Linked DNA regions of Fodinibius salicampi. Each later gene encodes a partner of the first gene's protein in a complex. Links are inferred from orthologs where the notes say so. Each region holds a gene or a part of one and is shown on either strand. Other genes may lie near its edges.

The links.
Region 2: the proteins of ABEB05_RS04195 (region 1) and ABEB05_RS06245 are in contact, whole or in part, in a cryo-EM structure (PDB 7NYH), measured with the Escherichia coli proteins. The link is inferred for Fodinibius salicampi from one-to-one orthologs.

What each region holds. Positions count from the first base shown.
Region 1 is NZ_BAABRS010000001.1:1,008,116-1,015,601, forward strand. Bases 2,081-4,882 are described here. They hold ABEB05_RS04195 (NADH-quinone oxidoreductase subunit A), read left to right. Parts: upstream 2,081-3,193; coding sequence 3,194-3,571; downstream 3,572-4,882. Other genes in these bases: ABEB05_RS04185 (bifunctional nuclease family protein), read right to left, coding at 2,081-2,489; ABEB05_RS04190 (Mth938-like domain-containing protein), read left to right, coding at 2,634-3,008; ABEB05_RS04200 (NADH-quinone oxidoreductase subunit B), read left to right, coding at 3,588-4,070; ABEB05_RS04205 (NADH-quinone oxidoreductase subunit C), read left to right, coding at 4,072-4,584; nuoD (NADH dehydrogenase (quinone) subunit D), read left to right, coding at 4,591-4,882. Also shown: ABEB05_RS04175 (5-formyltetrahydrofolate cyclo-ligase), read right to left, coding at 1-275; bacillithiol biosynthesis cysteine-adding enzyme BshC, read right to left, coding at 286-1,911; more of ABEB05_RS04185, read right to left, coding at 1,917-2,080; more of nuoD, read left to right, coding at 4,883-5,880; ABEB05_RS04215 (NADH-quinone oxidoreductase subunit NuoE family protein), read left to right, coding at 5,968-6,519; NADH-quinone oxidoreductase subunit NuoF, read left to right, coding at 6,519-7,486. UniProt on the Escherichia coli protein: NDH-1 shuttles electrons from NADH, via FMN and iron-sulfur (Fe-S) centers, to quinones in the respiratory chain. The immediate electron acceptor for the enzyme in this species is believed to be ubiquinone.
Region 2 is NZ_BAABRS010000001.1:1,492,407-1,499,939, reverse strand. Bases 3,673-6,521 are described here. They hold ABEB05_RS06245 (NADH-quinone oxidoreductase subunit J family protein), read left to right. Parts: upstream 3,673-4,762; coding sequence 4,763-5,281; downstream 5,282-6,521. Other genes in these bases: ABEB05_RS06235 (Na(+)/H(+) antiporter subunit D), read right to left, coding at 6,024-6,521; nuoK (NADH-quinone oxidoreductase subunit NuoK), read left to right, coding at 5,283-5,585; ABEB05_RS06250 (undecaprenyl-diphosphate phosphatase), read left to right, coding at 3,821-4,636; ABEB05_RS06255 (AAA family ATPase), read right to left, coding at 3,673-3,734. Also shown: cmk ((d)CMP kinase), read left to right, coding at 1-530; rpsA (30S ribosomal protein S1), read left to right, coding at 610-2,613; more of ABEB05_RS06255, read right to left, coding at 2,727-3,672; more of ABEB05_RS06235, read right to left, coding at 6,522-7,533. UniProt on the Escherichia coli protein: NDH-1 shuttles electrons from NADH, via FMN and iron-sulfur (Fe-S) centers, to quinones in the respiratory chain. The immediate electron acceptor for the enzyme in this species is believed to be ubiquinone.

The DNA.
Region 1 (7,486 bases):
AAATGACGCAGATTTCCAGCCTTAAATTGGGTGACCGGTACGACCATTTTTTTTTGTTCATTCAATATCTCTAGGATTAACGAATGGGTATTGACCTCTCGTCGGTCATTCATGGAAACGTAGGCGTGAATAATTCGAGCCGTCTTATACTCACGTTGATCTTTTAGCTTTGAAATAATCTTATCCGACCATTCCCTGAAATTGGCATCCGAAATATCCCTTCTATTTTTTCTAAGTTCTTCCCGGATAATCTCCTTCCTTTCTCTTTTATCCATATTGCTGCTGTCATTGCACATAAATCAATTTATGCTGACTAAAGTCCTCTCCATCTTCAAGCTGAGCAAGCAGTTCATCCCATATATCGAGACCAAATTTGTTCATGAAATAAATTGTAGCTATGGATCGCTCCTGAAGACTTCCCTCCGGAAAGAGATGTTTATGGATTTTTCGGATACGCTTTAATTGTGTCTCTTCCTGTTGCTTTACCGCGCGGTATACTTTCCCTTTTAGCTTATCCAGTTCGCCAAAATATACTGCGGTTGCTTTACCTGCTGCTCCGTCAAGGGTAGCATCCACTTCAGCTACTTCCTTTCTTTTGGGCTTAGCTATAGACTCAACCTTCTCCTTCCAGTCCGAAAAAACAGCTTCAATATTTATTTGATCGGATTGTTCTACATAAGCCGACTCCAAATCTTCAATGCGCTGAGAATAATCATGGAATGCAAACGGCAGCTCGTCAAAGATGCGATCTATCGCAGGCCCCATAATAGTAGCACTTATACGAGGGAAGATAACCGGCATTTCCATGTCAAAGCAGGAATAGAGTCCCTTCATTTGGCCATAATAAGCAATCTCCCCCGGACCTGCTACATAACCCAGTGTTGGGAGCAGCCTATCCTGTACCAAGGGACGCAAAAAAACATTGGGAGAATATTGCTCCGGATGCTCTTCTATATCTTTAAGCAATTCTTCGGTCGTCCATTCCCATCCGTTTTCGATGGACCAGTGATTTTCATCCGCCCTGTTAATTTTTATACGTTGCCCGTTTTCTTCCAAATAGAAAAGATTAGAATCATATAGGGTTACTTGCTGGTGGAAAGCCTCCCCTATTTCTTCGGTTTTCTTTTGGAGGCAATGCTTTATCCCTTCCACATCCGAAATCGACCGTTTCAGCGTACCTGAGACCAACGATTTTACCTCACTATGATTACTACCAGCCAGCACCACCCCATGTTTTGAAAAAAGACGACTTATCAAATGCCCAAATGCCTGACCAAAAGTCCTTCCTGACTCATAGCAGGTGTCCAATAACTCCCACAGATCAGATGAAAAGTCAGTTTCAACTAGGGCAGATTGCACCTCTTCTTTGAAAGCTGCCAGTTCGCCGTCGGGAAGGGTAATATTCGCAACCGGTGGCAAGGGCTGAGAGCGCGAGGGTAAGGAGCAGCTTTGAAACTGGTCCCTGTTTAACAAATTTAGCTTGCTTACCTCATCATAATCATGATCTTCATCTGCGAGCCAGAATACTGGGATAACAGGGCGATCAAGCATATCCTCCATCTGCCGGGATAAATGGATAGTACTAATTGTTTTTAAAACCGTATATAAAGGTCCTCCATAGATACCCATCTGCTGGCCGGTAACAATAACAAGCGCATCCTCCTCTTCCAATCGCCGGATATTCTCTTTCGCCCGTTCATCTAAATCAAAGGGGATATTAAAATGCTCAAGTATTTCAACGAGCCGCTGACGGTCGCCATCAAATTGAAAATCCTTAACATGTTCCTTTATCGCTTCCTCATCAAAAGGATTCGTCTGATAAAAGGAATTCAGTTTCGAAAAATCAGAAACATATGTTTGAAATAGCTGGGAAAACGGCAGCTGTCGGAATGAATAATTTTTCTTCTGCAATGACTCTAGCTTTTTAACTTCTGAATTTCATCCCGTATGCGGGCCGCCTTTTCATAATTTTCGGTATCAATAGCAGTTTGGAGTTCATTCTCAAGCTTTTCAAGCTTGCTCATCTCTCCCCCCGATTCTTTTCCCTGGGATGTTGCCGTAAGATCTCCCTCACCCTCTGATTCGGAAACAATGCCTGCCTCATCGAGGACCTCACTATTTACAAAGATTGAAGCACCAAAACGAACAGCCAAAGCAATGGCATCACTGGGACGGGCATCCTGTTCACGTTCTTCACCGTTATCGTCATAAATAATTTTAGCGAAAAAAGTCCCCTCGCTTAAGTCATTTATAAAAACCTGATTTATATTGGCTCCAAACGCCTGCACCATATTTTTCAAAAGATCATGCGTCATTGGCCGCGGCGGCTTGATGTGTTCCAATTCCAATGCTATGGCCTGTGCCTCAAACGTACCTATAATAATAGGTAAACGACGATTACCCTCGATCTCATTTAATATTAACGCATAGGCTCCTCCACTACTGGGACTGGTTGAGAGCCCTAAAATATCCATTTTTATCTTATCCAAAGCTGTAATACTTATCTTTTGAAATTAAGGATTCAAATTTACTGATTTTTTATGTACCCGTAAACTTTTTACGGTGCTTTATTAAACGTATAATATCAAACTTTTGTTCAAAAAATAGATTCTTTATAAAAAACCTCGATTATTATGACTAAGGATGTACAATCTCCAAAAGTTGCCTCTATCAAATGGGGTAAAATTTCTTTGGAAAACGGAACTACTTATAAAGATGCAAAATTATTTCCAGGCGGCTCCCGCACGTGGGACTGGAATGAAACCGGCACCCATCACACTCCTGGAATACAACCGGCAGATGTAAAAGAATTACTGGACCATGATGCCGAAGTGGTGATTCTTTCACAGGGATTTAATGAACGATTACAGGTTTGTGATGAAACCCAAGAGTTTCTATCCGAACAAGAAGTTACATACCATATACTACAAACCGAAAAAGCAATACAGAAGTACAACGAGCTATGCGACGGTTACGGCGTTGGAGCTCTTATCCATTCCACCTGTTAGAAGTATTAGTGGCCAAACACCCTATTGCAGGCGAAACTACTGTTTATATCTATTTTAAATAACAACACCTCAGAAAACTTAGTGTGTTTTGAACATCAGAAATCCTATATTCCCCACCTTATTTTATTGACATTATGGGCGTTGGCTACTAATTTCTGACTGACAATTTTAACCGATTTTGACTGATGCTAAATAACTATCTTCCAATCATCATATTAGGCGGTATTGCCATTGTTTTGGCTATTCTGCTAATGAGTCTATCCCGGCTATTGGGCCCCTTCCGTCCGAACACTAATAAGCTCAATCCCTATGAAAGTGGAATGGATCCTGTGGGTGAAGCAAGAGACCGTTACTCAATCAGTTTTTATTTGGTAGCAATGGAATTCATTGTCTTTGATCTTGAAGTTGTCTTTATATATCCCTGGGCTGTTCGATATCTTGATTACGGTTTAGGAACACTCGTAGCAATGATTATATTTATCGTAACACTTTTTATCGGTCTGCTTTATACCGTAAAAGTCGGCACCCTCGATTGGGATGCAAAACAAGGAATGTTTAACTAATTAGACCTGTAGATTTATGGGTATAGAAAGTTCTCTTGGTGACGGTTATTTCACCACAAAAGTTGATGCTTTAACAAATTGGGCACGCTCGAATGCGGCTTGGCCAATGCCTATGGGGCTGGCATGCTGTGCCATCGAAATGATGGCATTTGCCGGACCCAAATACGATGCGGCTCGTTTTGGTTCGGAAGTGATGCGTTTTTCTCCCCGCCAAAGTGATGTGATGATCGTGGCCGGATGGGTAAATTATAAGATGGCCCATGCTATCCGGCGAATTTGGGACCAAATGCCTGATCCCAAATGGTGTATTGCCATGGGAGCTTGTGCTTCAACCGGAGGAATGCACCGATGTTACGGGGTTGTTCAAGGTTGTGATAACTTTTTGCCTGTCGATGCTTATGTGTCAGGCTGCCCTCCCCGTCCCGATGCCCTCTTGCATGCCCTTATGAAAATCCAGGATAAAATTCGCACAGAACACTCTGTAATGCTTGATACCTAATATGGATTTAGAATTATCAGATACACTAAAAAAAGTAATAGACGGACTTTCCGATCAGTTTTCGGATTCGTTCATCGAAGTTTACCAGTCAACCGGCGATACCTTTGTACGAGTTGAAGCGGATGCAGTGGTAGATATTTGTAAATATCTAAAATCTACGCATCATTTTATTTACTTGAATGACCTTTTTGGCACTGACCGGTTTACCTCTGAAGAGCGATTTGAGGTGGTATACAATTTAATTTCTCTTCGCGATCGTGAACGCCTTTTCCTTAAAGTGCGTCTACCCGAAGAAGATCCACGATTAGAATCCGTTGCTGATATATGGAAATCAGCAAGCTGGATGGAGCGAGAAGTCTATGATATGTTCGGAGTTCACTTCGATAACCATCCGGATTTCCGACGCATATTTATGCCCGAAGATTATGAATATCATCCCATGCGTAAAGAATTTCCATTGTTAGGCATACCGGGATCGATTGAACTGCCAAGTACAACGCCAGATACCGAGTAGTCTTTTATGAAAACCAAGAATATTTCAGATCAAGTTGATCCCAAGTTTTTTAAAGAGCATCAAAAGAAGCTCTATCAATCTCTTGAGGATAAGCATACAACGATTGAAATGCAGGATGATGACCCATTGAACACCGAAATGGTGCTTAATATGGGTCCCCAGCATCCTGCTACCCACGGTGTGCTTCGTCTTATTCTTCAGCTTAACGGAGAGCTTATCCAAAAAGCCAAAGTGGACATTGGATATCTCCACCGGGGAGTAGAAAAGATTGCAGAGAACAAAACATATCAGGAATTCATGCCTTATACCGATCGCATGGATTATCTCTCCCCTTATAGTAACAATGTTGCCCTTTGTACGGCCGTTGAAAAAATCGCTGATGTTGAGGTGCCCGAGCGCGCTCATTATATACGGATGATTGGTTGTGAATTGGCTCGTATTTCTTCGCATCTCCTTTGGCTGGGTACCATGGTTATGGATGCCGGTGCTGTATCGTTCTTTATATGGACGTTTCGTGAACGCGAAAAATTATACGACATTTTTGACCATATTGGCGGACACCGATTTACTATCTCGCATGCACGTATAGGTGGAGTTGCTAATGATCTTACCGATGATGCAATGTCGCTCATCAAGGAATTTGTTAATGACTTTCCACAAGAACTGGAGGATTTTCATAATCTGCTTGATCGTAACCGTATTTTCTTCGATCGTAATCGGGAGGTGGGTGTTTTAACTCCTGAACGGGCACTAGAAATCGGAGCAACCGGCCCTACCCTTCGTGCTTCGGGCTACGCATATGATATACGTGACTTTGCTCCCTATGCTCGCTATGACGACGTAGATTTCGAGATTCCTACACGAATGGAAGGTGATAATTTGGCTCGCTACTACGTACGTATGGAAGAAATGCAGCAGAGTATCCGCATTATCCAGCAGTGCCTGGATAAATTACCCAAAGGGCCTGTCCGTACAGATAATGCCAAGCAGGCATACCCCTCCAAAGATGAAGTATATTACTCCATGGAGGGAATGATTCATGACTTTATGATGACTGATATTGGAATTTGTCCGCCTGAAGGGGCCGAAAGTTACCATGCTGTAGAAGGACCGAAAGGAGAGCTGGGATATTTTATCCAAAGTGATGGCACCGGACACCCCTGGCGCCTTAAAATAAACTCTCCGTCTTTTAAAAACCTACAGGCACTCGAAGATATGCTGGACGGAGAAATGGTTGCCGATACGGTAGTTATAATCGGTGGTGTTGACCCCGTAATGGGCGAAGCAGATAAATAAAAAACTAACACAAGTAACAAGGTAGAGCATCGTATTTAACTAATCGCTGCTCATATCTTTAACTTAAAACTTTAGACTGATAGTTTAATGGCTGAATTGTCATTTACAGAAGAAGAGCTACAGGAAATTGAACGCATCAAAGCCAAGTTTCCTACCGTTAAAGCAGCAACTTTGCGTGTATTATGGGTTGCCCAAAATAAATACGGCCACGTAGAACCGGAAGTACAAAGCTTAGTAGCGGAAACACTGGATCTTCCCAAGTCTCATGTAGCAGGTGTCGCCAGTTTCTATACCCAATACTATAAAGAGAAAAAAGGGAAATTTGTGCTGGATGTTTGCACCTGTTTAAGCTGCCAACTTTGTGGAGGATATGATATCCTGCATCATCTCGAAGAAAAATTAGATATTGAAGCAGGTGAAACTACGGATGATGGCCTGTTTACCGTAAATGAGGTTGAATGTCTCGGCGCCTGTGGATATGCTCCAATGCTGCAATTAACAAACGATGTGTATGTTAATAACCTCACCAAAGAAAAAGTTGATACCCTCATTGAAAATTTGAAGAACGGCAAAAAGCCCGAGTTTGAATCAATGGCAATGCCGGAACTGGAAAAACGAAATCAAGCTGCTTCAGAATAATGGCTCAAGACTGGAAATCATACGAACCACTGTTAATTCCCGATATTCCTAATCTGCAGGAAATTGATGTCTACGAAGACAATGACGGATATAAAGCATGGAAAAAAGTTTTAAGTGATCAGAATAAGTGGTCCCGGAATAATGTGATTAATGAAGTAAAGGCAGCCAATATTCGTGGTCGTGGCGGCGCCGGTTTTAACGCCGGGCTGAAATGGAGTTTTATGCCCGAACCAGATGGAGGCCCGCGCTACCTGGCCTGCAATGGTGATGAATCGGAACCCGGTACTTTTAAAGATCGGAAGATCTTTGAATACAATCCCCATTTATTTATCGAAGGGGCTCTTATTGCGGGATATGCGATGAAGGTGGATGTTATCTATGTTTACATCCGCGGGGAGTACATTTCATGGGTACACCAGTTGCAAAAGGCCGTTGATGATGCCTATGAAAAAGGATATTTAGGCGAAAATATTTTAGGTACTGACGTTTCCATGGAGATGGAACTCACGTACGGAGCCGGTGCCTATATTTGTGGTGAAGAAACGGCTATGCTGGAATCTCTGGAAGGCAAGCGGGGTTATCCGCGGACCAAGCCCCCCTTTCCGGCTCAAAAAGGTCTCTGGAATCGACCAACCACTATTAACAATATCGAAACTCTGGCCAACGTACCCCTGATTATTAATAATGGAGCCGACTGGTACGGAAATATTGGTTCAGAAGAACATCCCGGTCCTATTCTGTATGGAATTTCAGGACATGTGAATCGTCCTGGTGTATATGAATATCCTTCGGGCGTTCCTGTCCTGGATCTTATTAATGAAGTGGCTGGGGGCATTCGGGGAGGGAAAGAACTTAAAGCTATTATTCCCGGAGGATCTTCCACTCCCCCCCTACGAGCAGATCAACTTGAGGGTGTAACCATGAACTCAGATTCGCTAAAGGATGCCGGTTCTATGATGGGAACAGC
Region 2 (7,533 bases), 480 kb from region 1 along the record:
TGGAGGCTGACCGGAACGAAGAGTTGTTCTTTAAGTTGTTGCAGGATAAAACGATTACATTCCATTATAGCAATGGATGTTTCCATGTTGCTATTGAAGGGGAGTCGGTTACCAGCCGTATTCGAACGATAGAAGTAGCTGAATATGTTTCCGAGGTAGCAGCAAGACCCCATGTTCGTCAGTTCGTAAATGATTTGATGCGCGATGTCGTGGATCGCGGCACATATATAGCGGAAGGACGAGATCTGGGTACGGCCGTTTTTCCAGATGCTGATTTAAAGTTTTATATGTCGGCTGATATTGAAGAAAGAGCCCGGCGCAGATATGAAGAGCGAAAGACCGACAATCCGGAGTTAACACTTGAACAAGTGAAACAGAATATCGAAGAGCGGGACCATAAGGATTCGAACAGGGAAACTGATCCGCTCAAAAAAGCAGTAGATGCTATTGAAGTTGATACGACCAACTTAAGTTTTGAACAACAAGTCGATAAAATTTGTTTAGAAATACGCGAAAGACTAAATAGTTGAACAATATGATTTAACTATAACCTTAACACTAATCCCATCCCGATCGTAAGGATGCGGTAATTTTAATCAAAAACTAATAATGACAGAAGAACTAAAACAAGAAGAAAACCAAGAAGAAAAAGAAGCACAGGTCACAACTGCCGAGGAGGCAACCGAAGACACAGCAGTTGATGCTGTTACTGAAGAAGAGGTGCGGGTAGAACCAGAAGAAGAATCTGTACCCTCATTTACCGGTGAAATCGATGAAGATGAAACCTATACCTATGACCAGCTGCAGGCTGCATCGGAGGATTATACTGATGAGGAGTTTCATCAGATGGAAGGAATGTATGAAGACACGCTTAATGAGATAGAAGAGAAGGAAATTGTTACCGGGCGTGTTGTTTCAGTAGATGAAGATTATGTAATTGTTGATATAGGATTTAAATCAGAAGGTATTGTTCAGGCAAATGAATTTCCTGATGAAGTTGTAGAAAACCTTGCTCCGGGAGATGAAGTTGATGTGTTTCTGGATAAGGTTGAAGATCAGGAAGGACAACTGATCCTTTCGCGTCGCAAAGCAGATATTCTCCATGCCTGGGAGACTATTGAACGTGCTGCTGAAACAGGCGAAGTTATTGAAGGATATATTAAACGACGTATAAAAGGTGGAATGGTTGCGGATATTATGGGCATAGATGCATTCCTGCCCGGCTCGCAGATCGATGTACGACCGGTACGCGATTTTGACGCCTATGTAGGTAAAACCATGGAGTTTCAGGTTGTGAAACTCAATATGCATGCCGAAAACGTTGTCGTTTCTCACCGTGCTCTTATCGAGTCTGATCTTGAAGAGCAGCGCGAAGAAATTCTCTCAACGATTGAAGAAGGACAGGTTCTTGAAGGTATCGTCAAAAATATTACCGACTTTGGAGTCTTTATCGATCTAGGTGGAGTGGACGGCCTGTTGCACATTACGGATCTCTCATGGGGACGTGTGGAGCATCCCGAAGAGATTGTTTCTTTGGATCAACACCTTAATGTCGCAGTTATCGATTTTGATGATGAGACCAAACGTGTCTCTCTCGGATTGAAGCAATTACAGCCGCATCCCTGGGATGAGATTGATCTTAAATATCCTGAGAATATTCAGGTTCAGGGCCGGGTTGTTTCTATTGCTGATTACGGGGCCTTTATTGAGCTTGAGAAAGGCGTTGAAGGACTTATCCACATCAGTGAGATGTCATGGACGCAGCATATTAAGCATCCGTCACAGCTGGTTAGCAAGGATGATATCATTGACTGTGTAGTTCTTAATGTGAATGAGCCCGAGAAGAAAATCTCACTCGGTGTCAAGCAGCTTGAGAAAGATCCATGGGAGGATATCGACAAACGATATCCCGTTGGATCCAAGCATACCGGAACCGTTCGCAATCTCACCAACTTCGGTGTGTTTGTTGAACTCGAACCCGGTATTGACGGACTCATCCATATCTCTGATCTGAGCTGGACCGAAAAAGTCAATCATCCTAACGAGATTATCGATAAGGATGATGAAATTGAAGTTGTGATTCTGGCGATTGACTTTGAAAACCGTCGAATTACATTGGGTCATAAGCAGATTGAGGAGAATCCCTGGGAGAAATTCGCAGAGGAATACAGCGGAACCAGTCAGGTCGAGGGCGAAGTTATCAAGACAACCGATAAAGGAGTCTTTGTTAACCTGCCATTTGGACTTGAAGGTTTCCTACCCGCAAGTAAAACTGCTGAAGATGGTGAGCCGGAAGAGAATTTCTCTGAAGGCGATAGCGTTGAGGCATTCGTAATTGAGCTTGATGAATCAAATAAGAATATTACGCTCAGTCAGCGAGAACAAGACGTTAAGAAAGCCGAATCATCCGAGAAGAAGACAAAGAAAAGCAGATCTTCTTCTTCAGATCAGCCTACACCGCAGACTGGTACACCAACACTCGGTGAAATGTCTGGCCTTGCTGATCTTAAAGAGCAGATGGCTGAAAAGGAAAAAGCTGAAGCAGCTAGAAAACTGCATAAAGCTGATGAGGACGAGGGAGAGGAAGAAGAGGTTGCTGATGAGCAGGAATAACAGCTTCTAGATTTCTCTTTCATCTTTTATAAAATTAAAAGGCTCAGCGTTCAAAACGCTGAGCCTTTTTTATTGATAAGCTTTTAGCTCGTGAGAGAAAAAAAGATAACCGACTATGGTACCTGTACCGTTGACATTATTTTCTCTATAATATCTTCGGAAGTAATATTTTCAGCCTCTGCTTCGAAAGTTGGGATGATCCGGTGGCGGAGAACATCCATAGCAATCGTTCTAACATCTTCGGGAGTAACATAAGCCCGATGCTGCATGAAGGCATGAGCCCGAGCCGCAAGATTGAGATTTATAGAAGCGCGGGGTGAGGCACCGAAGTTAATCAGCTCCGTTAAATCATCGAGATCGTAGCGACTGGGTTTTCGCGTAGTAAATACCAGATCAATAATATACTGCTCAACTTTTTCATCAATATAAATTTGATTAATAACCTCGCGTGCTTCGAGGACTTTTTGTGTGCTTACGACTGGTTTTAATTTCTGTTTTTCACCCGTCTGAGCCATGCGACGCATAATTTCCAACTCTTCACTTTCACTGGGATAGTCAATCTTTATTTTCATCATAAAACGATCTACCTGAGCCTCAGGCAGGGGATAGGTCCCTTCCTGCTCAACGGGATTCTGTGTCGCCAATACTAAAAACGGTTCCTCCAATGGATAAGTAGTTTCTCCTATTGTGACCTGTAATTCCTGCATTGCCTCGAGCAATGCACTTTGTACCTTGGCAGGGGAACGGTTAATTTCATCTGCCAGAATGATATTCGAAAAGATAGGCCCCTTCTTTACAGTAAATTCCGCTTCTTTTTGATTATAAATGAGTGTACCAATAAGGTCGGCCGGCAAAAGGTCGGGTGTAAACTGAAGGCGCTGAAACTTCGTGTTAATCACTTTAGCAAGTGATGAGACGGTAAGGGTTTTAGCAAGTCCGGGAACACCTTCAAGGAGTACATGGCCGTCTGCTAACAATCCGACCAGCAGCCGGTCTATCATGTATTGTTGGCCAACAATGACTTTGTTTAATTCTGAATAAATATCTTCAATAAAAGCGCTGGATTGTTGAATCCGTTCGCCCAATGCTTGCATGTTTACGGATGATGGAGTGTTGTCCATGATAATTTTTTTTTCCGTTGATTTAGATTTTGATAATGTAATACCTATTTTCTTGCGCTGTAAATATAAACGACTAAAGTTAATAAATGGAAATCATAGATTCTTTTATATTAGGACTTATACAGGGACTTACAGAATTTTTGCCTATAAGCAGTTCGGGGCATCTTGTCTTAGGAAAAGAGCTATTAGGAGGAGACTTTGAAAAAAATATTACATTTGAAGTCGTTGTTCATTTTGGCACCTTGTGCAGCATTCTCCTTTATTATAAAAAAGAGATTGGTGCTATTCTATTATCAATCTGGGAATTATTAAAAAATCCTGCCGAATTAAGTGAACGTTATGAAGACGATAGAAATATAAAACTCAGTTGGTTTATTTTGATCAGTATGATTCCGGCTATGATAGTAGGAATCACAATGGAAGATTTGATTGAAGAAACCTTTTTGAGTCCATTTCCTGTTTCAATAATGTTATTAGTTACGGGGGCAATTTTATTTAGCACCAGCTTCAGAAAAGAATATCCGAACAGGCTTACAAAAGGAAGTGCTTTTGGTATAGGTTTGGCTCAGGCTTTTGCTATTTTACCGGGGATAAGTCGTTCCGGTTCTACTATTTCACTTGGATTATATTTAGGTATCAAGCGCGAAGAAGTAGCGAATTTTTCTTTTTTAATGGTTATCCCGGTCATTGGCGGAGCTATGCTGTTAAAAACTATTGAAATGATCGAAGTAGGAGTTCCTTTTGAAACGATGTGGGGACTTATTGTCGGATTTATCACTTCTTTCATATCCGGCTATTTCGCACTTAAATACTTAATTATATTACTCCGTCATAAAGGGATTCATCCCTTTGCCTGGTATTGCTGGGCCATAGGGATTATCGGTCTCATTTCATTCTGGTAACCCTTATTACCTAAAGCAACAGAAGTATTACATAGAGTGGATTTAAAAAGTTGAAAATTCGTAATTTAAGTTGATGCCGTTTTTAAATTTATCTACCTTTGAAGCCACTAAAACAAATTGGATGATATGATTACTTATTTCTTCATTTTTCTGGCTGTTTTAGCTATTGCATCGGGACTGGCAATGGTTATAAGCAAGAATACGGTTAACAGTGCCCTTTTCCTGGTATTGAATATGGTATCCCTTTCTGGGTTATATTTATTGCTTCAGGCACAATTTATGGCCGTTATTCAGGTTTTGGTTTACGCCGGAGCTATTATGGTACTGTTTCTTTTTGTGATCATGCTTCTCAATGTAGATGATGAACAAAGTTTATTTAACAAGTTCCGTATTAAATACTTTGTCGCTTTTCTATTTGGCGTTGGAGTATTTACGCAACTTATTTATAGTATCGGAAGTTTCTCAAACACACTACCCGTAGTATCGGAGAAAATGGCACAGGTTGGGACGGTAGAAGCCGTTGGGGATGTATTATTTACCAAGTACTTGTTGCCCTTTGAACTAACAGCAATTCTATTGACAGCTGCCGTTGTAGGAGCTCTCATCGTTGCACAACATAAAATTAAACCTGCTAGAGAAGAATAAAATGCTTGGCATAGATTGGTATTTAGCACTTAGCGCTATCCTATTCTGTATTGGTATGATAGGAGTACTTATTCGTAAGAATGCAATTGTTATTTTTATGTGTGTGGAGTTAATGCTTAATGCTGTTAACTTATCTCTCATTTCCTTTAGTAGTCACTATGGCAATATAGACGGACAAATTTTGGTATTTTTTGCTTTGGCCGTTGCGGCAGCCGAAGCGGTTGTAGGTCTTGCAATCATTATTGCCATATTCCGGAATAATCTTTCGGTTGATATCAGCAGAGTTAATTTACTTCGCTGGTGATATTCTAAAAATATTTTTACCAGAAATGGCTGACATTCAATTCCCAATGAAAAGGATCTTTTACCTTTTCTCGACTAACTATTAGCGATCTTTTAAATAAAGGATCCCTTTACCTATCGCTTAAAAGTAGGAGTAGCCTTTTCTAAACGAAGCTTAAACTGAGTAGGAGTAACGGTTTAAGGTAATGTTGATTTATTTAAATTATAGGCTGTCTGGAAAATTTTTGCGGATAAAGGCCTCACTTGATGCATAGTTTATTGGAGAAGCATACTAGTTTAGTCTACTTCTGAATAAAGATATGAGAAAGTTATTATTTGAGATCAAAATAATAGACAGATTTCCCAATACTACTTGTGCTCATGAGTTAATAGGAATAAAGCGTGAGGAACACAACACGTCAAACAATTTGTTTGGGCGCCAATATCTCAATAGATAAGATTATATCAATACAAATAAGGCGACTACAATAAATCCCAGAAGTATAAAAGCCATAGCTGTGTGAATAGGGGTGGTGAATCCATCCGTTTTCACAGGCTGACCGGTAGAATCGGTATCACCATAATAAAGATACTTTCGTGGGTTACGGGAAATACGGCTTATCTTTTGAGCAGTATCCAGCATTATATTTTCTGCAACAGCAAAAATACGATCCGGTAGTTGTACAAAAATAGCTCGGACGAGGTGAGCTGGCCGGCGATAAAACCAATCCAGATCGAGTGAGATATTGGGAGCAGTGTTAAGTTTATCTTTCAAAAACCAAAAACCAATAAATCCGAATATTAATATTTGGGTCATCTCCACAAGGTGGTAAGCTGTATATGGATGATATGCTACTGGATAAGGAAGATGATTATACAGTAGAGAAGGAAAGATGCCGAATAAAACACAGAAAAAGGCAGCGATTCCCATAGCGATTTTCATATTGATGGGTATTTTGCTAACGGCAAATTCACTTTTAGCCTGTCCAAACCAAGTGAAGTAGGGCAGTTTTAGTCCCGTATGCAGGAAAGTACCTATAGAAGCTAAAAGCAGTATTATGGTAGCCGTTTCCATATGCGCATTACCGACAGCGCTGATAATCATTGACTTGCTTATAAAGCCATTAAACAGTGGAGCTCCCGAAATGGCCAATCCCCCGATGATATAAAGAATCACAACCAGGGGCATTTTTTTCGCAAAACCTCCAAGTTCAGAGAGTTTGTTTTTACCGGTGGCATACATGACGGCGCCGGCGCCCATAAAGAGCAGCGATTTATACAGTATATGGCTGAATGCATGTGCCGCAGCCCCGTTAAGAGCCATCTCGGTACCGATGCCTATACCCGTGACCATGTAACCAATCTGACTGATGATACTATAGGCAAGAATCTCACGAATATCGTTGGCAAGCAAAGCATAAATAGTCCCCCATATAGCCATTACCAGGCCAGCCCAAATCAGGATATCCCAACCAGGGAACAGACGGATTAATACATAGACCGCTGATTTAGTTGTAAGGGCACACATAAAAACCGCGCCTGTAATGGTTGCTTTGGGATAAGCATCCGCCAGCCAGGCATGTAGCGGAGGAATAGCGGAGTTGATAGCTACACCGATCAGTATCAAAGTGCTTGATGGCGTATATTCCGGAGCTAAAGGACTTAACAACAATGAACCTCCCTCCGATAAGTGAAGCAATATGCCACTGAGTAACAGTCCACCGCCAAAGGCATGGACCAAGATATAACGCATTCCTGCCTTATCGGAATCTTCTGTACGCCGGGCCCAAATTAGGTAAGAAGAAGTCACGGCCATGATTTCCCAATAGACAATGAGGGTAAAAAAGTCTCCCGCAAAAGTAACGCCCAGAGCACCACCGGCATAAGCAAGGGCGGACGTCTGCTGCCCTAGTTCTTTCATGTGAAGGGCATAGATACCACCTACGATGGTAATGAGGGCGAAGATGGTA